Regions from separate parts of the Litchfieldia luteola genome, predicted to be linked through region 3. Evidence: riboswitches for the same ligand, from Rfam matches in the RefSeq annotation. Region 3 holds a riboswitch; each other region holds the start of a gene.

Region 1 (3,280 bases), on a different contig from region 3:
CAACGAGGGGCTTAGTTGTTTTTACAGAGAAACACTCGCCTTTAACAGGATAAGTGTCTAGCTCAATATTTGTTTCTTCCAACACTTTTTTGCTCCATGCACCGGTACACACGATGATGTTCTCGCTAGTAAACCTCCCCTCATTTGTGATAACCCCTTTTACCTGTCCGCTTTCATATTCAACTGAATACACATCGGTAAATTCTTTTATTTCAGCTCCTAGCGCAGCTGCAGAGCTGGCAAAGGCAGCGGTAAGGTGTGGTGCAGATACTTGCCCATCTTCTGGGACATACATTGCGCCCCTTACTTCTGATGAAATTGCGGGTTCCTTCATGCGTAACTCATTAGCTGTAAGCCACTCAGCTTTTTCACCAAGATTCGTTTGGACTTTAATAATTCCTTTTAGTTCCTCTTCTTGTTCTTCTGTTAAAGCAACCTTATACATGCCTTTGTTCACGAGTTCTATATCAATTCCGCTTACCTTCTTAAGTTCTATAGCAAGATCAGTAAACATGCTTCTACTTTTACGTGCCAAAGAAAACAGTGGACCATCTTCATCAAGCTCTGTTTGTGCTGCAATCATTCCAGCAGCAGCTCCAGAGGACTTACTAGCTATTCGGTCTTTTTCCAATAAAACTACTTTTCTACCTCTCTTGGCAAGATTGTAGGCTACCGCACAACCATTGACACCACCACCAATAATGATAGCATCATAGTTTTCTTGCTTCATTATGTACACCTTCCCTTCCTAGTTTGTATGCATATTCTTTTACTGCACCTAAAGGGTTAGAAGCCAATAAGACACCAGATAATACGGCAATGCCAGCGGCTCCCGCTTCAATAACATCTAGTGTACTTTGAGGCTGAATTCCACCTATCGCTATAACTGGTAAATTGGTTGTGCTAACAACTTCTGTTAAGCCTGTAATTCCTCTTGGAGCTATTCCAGGTTTAGACTTAGTTGAGTAAATATGGCCAAATAAACAGAAGTTAGCCCCATTTTTCTCAGCAGCGATAGCCTCTTCTTTTGAATGGATTGAACAGCCAATCTTTAATTCTGGAAATCTAGATTTAACTGACTCAACATCTAAACTTGAGTAACCAAGTTGCACTCCTGCTACTCTTGTAACAGCAGCCACATCTACTCTGTCATTTATTATTATTTTAGATAACGGAATTTTATTTTCTGTAAGGTACATCACAGTATCAAAGATTTCTTTAGCTGTTTTCGTTTTTTCTCGAATATGTATATAGTCAACATAATCATGAATGCTGGCTATAGTGCTTACAAATTCTTTTATTGGCTGCTGTCCAGTCGAGATGATATGAAGCTCTTTTTTTGCCATTAAAAAATCCCCTTAGTAGGAAAATAAAAAAACCACTCATTCCAGTAAGGAAGAGTGGTTAGGTTATATCAATAGGTAATGTTAACCGCTCCACTTCCCTACGCTAGCATGATCTAGATCAGGTACAAAGGGTCTGGAAACACGTTCTCCATCTCAGTCAACAGTCTGACTCCCCTAGTGAATAAATAGCTATTAGATTACCCTTAGTATAACATACATCGTTAGATTCTCAATCAATTTAGTTATAGCGTATATCTGTTGCTGGTAAGTAAGGTAGATTGATAGCAAGTACATAGCCTACTAGTAACATAATGACAAAGTACAATATAAATATCAGATCATATCTTGAGTAGCCTACCTGATAATAATACGTTCTCTTTGTCGTATCTGAGAATCCTTTCGCTTCCATAGCAACTGCAATTCTGTGTGCTCGACGAATGCTTTGGGATAACATAGGTATCGTGTAGGATTTCATTTTTTTAAAAATAGATAGAATCCCATTTTTGTCATCCCCACCACGAACTTTCATGGCATTTCGGATGGTTTGGAATTCTTCAATCATAATCGGTATAAGCCTCACTGCAGCCATAAAGCTATACGCATATTTTGGCTTTAGTTTTAACTGTTGCATTAAGGAATAAAATAAATAAACAGGTCTTGTTGTTAATGCAAAGGTCAATCCTAAGGCTGCAAAAGTGAGAGCTCGAAAACCAATGTGTATTCCTCTATAAAAACTCTCCTCCGAAATAGAAATGAGCCCCCATTTAAGCCAAGTAGTATCACCTTTTCCAAACAGAATCATAGAGGATGCTGTAGAAATAAATACAATCACAAAGGGTATGGAAAAGAGTAGTACTCGTTTCGTTGGGTGTCCTGTAAAAAAACAGTAGAGAATGAGAGTGATAATGGCAAAGTTCATCATAAAGTTTAGGTTATGAATAAACAGTACGATAAATAGTAGAAATATCATCGTAAGTAGTTTTACACTTGGATTAATCTTGTGCAGCCAGGTTTCTTCAAATGAAAAGTTAATTTGCATAGGTCACTTTCCTTTCTAAAAAAGGCTGAGACCTAGTTTGAACTCGATCATTGATCAGCTCGCCAGCTTCGATATGCCATACCCTTGTGGCAAAATGAGCTTCAATTTGTTCATCATGTGTCACCATCAATATAGTCGTTCCTTTTCTACGATACTGTTCAATGAGCTCAAGCAATGCGAATGTATTTTTTGAATCCTGGCCAAATGTTGGTTCATCTAGGAGCATGATTCTTTGCCCCTTAACAATGGATGCTGCTACACTTAATCTGCGCTTTTGTCCCATTGATAGTTGATAGGGATGTTGTTTGCGGTGATTTTCCAACTGAAAAAGAGTTAACAGTTCATTTACTTTTTCTTCAATTTCCTTATCATTGACCTTCTCCATTTTTAATGAATAGGCTATCTCTTCATAGACAGAATTCGTAATGAACTGGAATTCAGGATTTTGAAAAACAAATGTTAAATACTTAGTCAGTTTTTGGATATGTTGAATGTTTGTCTCCATTAAATCATAGTGTCCTGACGTTTTAATAAATTGAAATAAGGCATGTAATAACGTACTCTTTCCGGCACCATTTTCTCCAACAATTACAATCCATTCTCCTGCTTTGACTGTACAATCAGGTACATGTATTTTTGCTTCTTTATTCCGGTAGCCTGTAAAGTTTTCTAACCTAAGGACTTCATTCGCATCTTCCATAAAATCTGGCAGGTTAGATGGCCTTTCACTGACATACTCATCCCATACGCCCGGATACCAAATTCCCTGAGCTTTAATTTCTTTCTTGTAGTTCAGGAAAATTTCATCTTTATCTCCATCAGCAATGATTTGTCCTTTCCCATCAAAGAGGATAATTCGGTCGACAAAGTCAATGACATGATCAATTTTATGTTC
Region 2 (3,280 bases), on a different contig from region 3:
AATTAAAAAATGTAGTGAACTTTTTTGAACAGTTAAACGTATTACCTTTAGATAAAAAAACGGACTACACTGGGGAGAGCCATTAGATGGACGATAAAGACTTAATAAAAAGTGCAAAGCGGGGTGACTCTCTTGCTTTTGCAATGCTTTTTGAAAAGCATTATTCCTTCTTAGTAAAATACTTAATCAAAGTGACCATGAAGCCAGAAATGGCAGAGGACTTGGCCCAAGAAACGATGATTAAGTGTATTGAAAAAATCAAACTATACAACGGAAAATCAAAGTTTTCCTCTTGGCTTATCACGATAGCAACGAACATCTATATAGATGATCTGCGTAGAAAGAAAAGAGAGCAAAGTTGGCAAGAGCAGGAACAGGCTCTTCGCAAAATGAAGTGGCAGTTTGAGAGTAGAAATGAAGAGTGGAATGATGTTTTGAATGCACTTGGGAAACTATCAGATGAAATTCGCATTCCAATTGTGTTAAAGCATTATTACGGATATGCCTATGATGAAATAGCAGACATGCTTGGGATTGCACTTGGTACTGTAAAATCACGAATTCACAATGGAATCGCGACTGTTAGAAAGGAGTTGAACGATGATGACAGAAGACAAGATTATCCCGTTAAAGAAGAAACAACAACAACAAGACTTTGATTCAAATCTCATCGATAAGATAAATAAGGGTCTTAACCAATTGGACAACACCTATCAAACATATACACCTAATGTACAGTGGTTTGAGCAAATGGTCATCAAAGAAAAAGAAGCTGCTAGAAGAAGACTCGTAAAAGAATTAATTATCTTCTTTATATCAGCTATTACTATATTAAGTTTATTAGTACTAACAATTTTTAAAGCACCAGTTATTTTTATAGTATTACAAGTGATAGTAACCATTTCCCTACCACTAGGAGTTTATATCCACCATAGAAAACAGGTGATCATTCATGACAGTTGAAGAACTAATACTTATTCCACTTGTTGCAGTCATCCTAATCGCACAAAGTACCTTTCTTTTTCTAGATGCTAGAAAAAGAGGTCATAATTACTGGTTATGGGGTATTGTCGGATTAATCCAGGCCCCTATGCCTTCTCTGTTTTATCTACTCTTTGTTAGAAAAATATTTAAAACGAAAAAGTAGGTTATGAATATGGATCGATTAAAGTATGTATTAACAGCTACTGCCACGATTGGACAACTAATTGGTATTGTTTTTCTATTCATAAACATACAGTGGGCAATATTCTTTTATATTTGTTATGGAGTGGCGATTGTTGCATTATTTGCTGTACTGATAAGAGAAAGAAGGAAAGAAAAAAAGGAGGAAGAAGAAAATGATTATCGTGACTACTGAGTTTGTACCTGGCAAGGAAGTTAAGGAATTAAAAGGATTTGTAAAAGGAAGTACAGTTCAATCGAAACATATCGGAAAGGACCTACTAGCTGGCCTAAAAACAATTGTAGGTGGAGAAATAAAAGATTATACAGATATGATGACGGAAGCTAGAAAAATAGCCATTGGAAGAATGGTAGAGGACGCAAAAAAAATGGGTGCCAATGCTGTCATTGGTGTGAGATTAGAGACATCCAGCGTAATGGCGAATGCTTCTGAAATTATCGCCTATGGAACAGCAGTTTACGTAGAATAGTCTAAAAATAGATCTACTTATTTCCAAAAAAAGGTTTGACAACGTTAAGAAACCTGTTAGTATAGGTAGCAGTAACATGTTATTTTAAAATTTAATATTGTTTTTCCACTAGGGGTGCCTTTTAAAGGCTGAGATCGAAGTGTACTTTGAGACCCTTAGAACCTGATCTGGTTAACACCAGCGTAGGGAAGTGGAGTATAGGAATCTCTGTATTTATGTGCATTTTCCATTACAACCACTTCTTTACTCTGGTAAAGTAAGTGGTTTTTTTATGTTGTTTTACGAATTCGACAAATGCCACGCACTTGTCGAAATCCCACTAAAATCTTAGGAGGAATGGAAAATGACTTTTTCACAGGAAATTAGAAAAGAAGCGAATTCGATTTGGGAGGCAAGCTTTGACCATCCATTTGTAACAGGCATTGCGGACGGCACTTTATCACTTGAGTCTTTTCGTTATTATGTCTTACAGGATGCTTACTATTTATCTCATTTTGCAAGAATTCAAGCATTAGGTGCAGCGAAAGCAGAGGATTTACATACAACAAACAGATTAGCGATTCATGCACAAGGTACGTATGAGGCTGAGTTGTCATTACATGAAAACTTTTCAAAACGTCTAGGTATTACAGAGGAAGAAAGACAAAACTTCGTAGCAGCACCAACAGCATATGCATATACGTCACATCTTTACCGTGCTGCATACTCTGGACACTTAGGTGATATTATTGCAGCTTTACTTCCTTGCTACTGGCTGTACTATGAAATCGGTGAAAGACTACAAGGTTCAACTCCTGCTGAACCAATCTACCAAGAATGGATTGAAGCTTACGGTGGAGATTGGTTCCGAGAACTAGTTGAAGAACAAATCAATCGACTTGATGAACTTGCTGAAAAAGTAACAGAAGAAGACCGCAAACGCATGAAAGAACACTTTATGATTAGCAGCCAATACGAATACTCCTTCTGGGAAATGGCCTACCGCCTGGAAAAATGGCCTGTTGAAAATACTAAATTAGAAGTTTAACAGATCCGTTCGACATCTTCTATGAAGATGTCGAATCTAAAAATTTAATAAAAAAGGAGTCAATCATATATGAATAAAGGTTTAAAGCTGACTGATATATTAGTTACTGTCGTTATTGCAATTGCATTTGGTATAGTTTATAAACTTTGGGGGCCACTTTATTATGCTGTGAAGCCACTTGGACTTCACGCCGATCAGCTAATCTATGGAATGTGGTTTATTGCCGCAACGGTTGCTTTCCTAATTATTAGAAAACCAGGGGTAGCATTACTAGCTGAAACAGCGGCAGCTTCTGGTGAGTTCTTAATGGGATCTGAATTTGGTTTAACTGTATTGCTATATGGATTTATTCAAGGTTTATTTGCAGAGCTAGTATTAGCAGCTTTCCGTTATAAGCGTTTTGACTTACTTGTTGTATGTCTAGCAGGTTTTGGTGCAGGTCTAGGCTCACTAATTATGGATTTTGCCTATGGTGAGGTTGGCGACCTTGCTGCCTGGAACTTAACGTTGTTTATTGTAGCAAGATTTGTTGGTGCTGTTTTATTTACAGGGGTACTTGCTTATTACCTAGTGAAAGCTCTTGAAGCGACTGGAGTGA
Region 3 (3,280 bases):
GTTGGAGATATTTCAGATAACCCAGAAGGCTTGAGGAATTTTTATAGAAAGCACAATTTTAAAGTGAAAATTGATGAACGAAACGGAGTGGGCACTGTTCGCTGGGTAAAATGGTACGATTTAGAAACGAAGAGGGTTAAACTGTAAAAAATACCGGGCCGCGTTCGCACCGGTATTTTTTGTGGGAAAGTTCCAAAGGGAATCAATTATTATTCTTCAAGTTTGTATACTTTCAAGTGTAGGTAGACTGTTAGTAAACTACCAAGTAAAAATACAGTTGCTCCTGTCCATGTAGTGGGATATAGATATTCGATGAGTTCCAAGTGAGCACCACCTTAAAAGAATATATTAATAGTGAAAATGTTAATTTTTATTATATCGACGATGTATCTGTTTTATGAAATGATAAGTCTTAAAATTCAGAATTTTATCTGAAGGCATATTATTGAAATGGCTTATAGTTTGCACGATAAAAGCATAACCTTTGAAGGGAGTTTCTTAAGATGCAATAATAGATGTAGAAAAGAAGAAAGGAGTTTGATTGGATGAAGGTTTGTGTAGTAGGAGCGAATGGACAAATTGGAAAGTTACTTGTAGACCTCCTGCAGGATAGTGAGGCATATACGGTTAGAGCGATGGTACGAAAGAATGCACAGGTTGAGTTCTTTAAGACCAAAGGTGTAGAAACGGTTGTAGCTAGTCTCGAAGATGGAGTCGAACAAGTGGCTGAGGCAATTAGAGGTTGTGATGCGGTCGTATTTACAGCTGGATCTGGTGGGCAAACTGGATATGATCAAACTCTTTTAATTGATCTTGATGGTGCGGTAAAAACAGTGGAGGCATCAGAGCAAGTGAATGTTAACCGCTTTGTGATGGTAAGTGCGCTTGGGGCGAATACACGTGATAACTGGAATGAGAAGCTCCGACCGTATTATGTTGCGAAGCACTACGCAGACAGAGCACTTGTTCAAAGTAGATTGAACTATACGATTGTAAGGCCAGGTGGTCTTCTAAATGAAGATGAAACAGGAAAGGTGACTGTAGGACCTAGTTTAGAACGAGGATCTGTTACTCGAGCTGATGTTGCAAAGGTTGTAATGGAGTCACTTTCTGAAGAAACCACGTACCATAAGGGGTTCGATCTGGTGAATGGGGAAACTCCTGTGAGTAAGGCACTGAAAGGTTTATAGTCAGAAAGATTTACAGTGTTGGAGTATTCAATTCAGTTCACCTTTAGCAACTAAATCAAATAATTAACATTTAACACTTTAAACAAATATATAATTCGGTTATAATCAACTATGAACTTAATAACTTGTATACCACAAGGGGAGCTTTACGCTGAGAGTGAACAGTTTTTCTCTGTTCTGACCCTTCGAACCTGTTAGATAATGCTAGCGCAGGAATGTGAAATAGAGACATAGGTATTTTGTAATACCTATGGAATCTCCCCTTGAGGTTACGAATAATGAACAAAGGGGAGATTTTTTTATGAAGAAAATGAACTTGCAAGCAATGATTGAAGCTTCTATCTTCGCTGCATTTGCACTAATTCTTGATTTTTTACCTTCCATTCAACTAGGACCATGGATGTCCATTTCAGTTGCGATGGTTCCAATCTTTATTTTAGCATTACGTTGGGGCTTCAGAGTGAGTTTAGTAGCTGGTTTTCTATGGGGACTACTTCAGGTAGTAACCGGGGATGCCTACTTTTTAACGCCACTTCAATTTGCGATTGAATATTTTATTGCTTTTGCATTTGTTGGGTTTGCGGGACTGTTATATCCTGCCATCCAAAAAGCAGTTAAGGAAAATAATAAGGGTGCTATTGCACTTTGGGTAATTGTTGCTGTATTAGTAGGAACAGTTGCACGCTATTTCTGGCACTTTATAGCAGGTGTTGTTTTCTGGGGAGACTATGCGCCAGAAGATATGTCTCCAGTTATTTACTCTCTATTTGTTAACGGTGGAACAGCACTAGGAGCATTCATCTTATGCTCAATTGTTTTAGTCCTTTTACTTGTAACTGCTCCTCGTTTAGTAAAGCAAAAAGAAACAATCGGTGGAGTTTCAAAATAATAAATTCTAAACACAAGGTAACGCTCAGATTAATTTCTGGGTGTTATTTTTTTTGAAAAAGAGCATCCCTACCAGATGTAGAAATGCTTATTTAATATCGTTTTTTTATAAGGTTAATCGAAATCAGCATTAGAAATGAAATAGAGAGTATGATTATAACTAAGGTCCATGCTAGGCCCATGTTTCCTGAATCCATTGCAACATAAATGGCAGTGGGAATCGTTTGAGTTTTCCCAGGTATATTCCCAGCAAACATGAGTGTAGCACCAAATTCGCCTAGTGCACGGGCAAAGCTTAAAATTCCTCCAGTAATGATGGCTTTCGATGCCAGTGGAACAGTAATCTGTAAAAATACATTCCACTCACTTGCTCCATCAATTCTAGATGCATCTTCTATGTCCTTATCAATGGATTCGAATCCAATTAGAACGGATTGGTACATCAATGGGAATGAAACAACAATGGCAGCAATAACAGCAGCCCACCATGTGAAAATAATCGGTTGATTAAACAACCATTCAATGAATTGACCAATGTATGAGTTTTTACCAAAAATCACGATCAATAAGAATCCAACGACAGATGGAGGCAAAACTAAAGGTAAAAGCAGCAATGTGTCAACTATCGATTTCCCTTTAAACGTTCGATTTGCCATTAGACGAGCAATTAGTACACCTAAAATCAAGACGACAAGTAAAGAAAACGAAGCAATTTGTAAAGAGAGTTTTACAGGGCTCCAGATTACGTCATTTATCATTTTAAAAGACCCACAAATCCGTAGCTTTCGAGAATAGATAGAGCTTCTTCTGTTTGCATAAAATCGAAGAATAGCTTGGCCTCATTTGGATTTTTACTCTCTTTTAAAATACCTAAAGGATATATGATAGGTGAATGTGTATCTTCCTTAGCTATCTCTTGAATTTCAATTTTAGCTGATGCAAGGGCATCTGTATGATAAACAATTCCTGCATCTACATTTCCTGTTTCAACATATGTTAAGACCTGTCGTACATCTTTTGCAAAAACAATTTTTTGTTCAAGGCTATTCCAGATTCCTAATTTCACTAACACTTCTTTAGCATAATTCCCGGCAGGAACAGTCTCAGGTGTACCAATCGAAATTGTTTCTCCTTGAGATGGTAAATCCTCAAACATTTTTATTTCCTTGCTGTTCTCTTTAGGTGTTATTAAAACTAATGAA

What was found. Region 3 has a riboswitch for thiamine pyrophosphate ahead of thiT (energy-coupled thiamine transporter ThiT). Riboswitches for the same ligand answer to the same signal wherever they lie in the genome.
Region 1: another riboswitch for thiamine pyrophosphate. It lies ahead of tenI (thiazole tautomerase TenI); the one in region 3 lies ahead of thiT (energy-coupled thiamine transporter ThiT).
Region 2: another riboswitch for thiamine pyrophosphate. It lies ahead of tenA (thiaminase II); the one in region 3 lies ahead of thiT (energy-coupled thiamine transporter ThiT).

What each region holds. Positions count from the first base shown of each region.
Region 1 covers NZ_JAGGKM010000001.1:261,466-264,745, reverse strand. Annotated here, with positions in the region: gene thiO (glycine oxidase ThiO) at 1-730, opposite strand, end outside; gene tenI (thiazole tautomerase TenI) at 711-1,346, opposite strand; TPP riboswitch at 1,425-1,532, opposite strand; gene J2Z26_RS01405 (energy-coupling factor transporter transmembrane component T family protein) at 1,585-2,385, opposite strand; gene J2Z26_RS01400 (ABC transporter ATP-binding protein) at 2,375-3,280, opposite strand, start outside.
Region 2 covers NZ_JAGGKM010000001.1:257,555-260,834, forward strand. Annotated here, with positions in the region: gene sigY (RNA polymerase sigma factor SigY) at 87-659, shown strand; gene J2Z26_RS01370 (YxlC family protein) at 601-963, shown strand; gene J2Z26_RS01375 (sigma-Y antisigma factor component) at 953-1,147, shown strand; gene J2Z26_RS01380 (hypothetical protein) at 1,157-1,360, shown strand; gene J2Z26_RS01385 (YbjQ family protein) at 1,341-1,655, shown strand; TPP riboswitch at 1,756-1,861, shown strand; gene tenA (thiaminase II) at 1,999-2,682, shown strand; gene J2Z26_RS01395 (ECF transporter S component) at 2,752-3,280, shown strand, end outside.
Region 3 covers NZ_JAGGKM010000009.1:50,108-53,387, reverse strand. Annotated here, with positions in the region: gene J2Z26_RS20100 (GNAT family N-acetyltransferase) at 1-147, shown strand, start outside; gene J2Z26_RS20095 (SDR family oxidoreductase) at 546-1,190, shown strand; TPP riboswitch at 1,318-1,423, shown strand; gene thiT (energy-coupled thiamine transporter ThiT) at 1,492-2,079, shown strand; gene modB (molybdate ABC transporter permease subunit) at 2,171-2,836, opposite strand; gene modA (molybdate ABC transporter substrate-binding protein) at 2,833-3,280, opposite strand, start outside.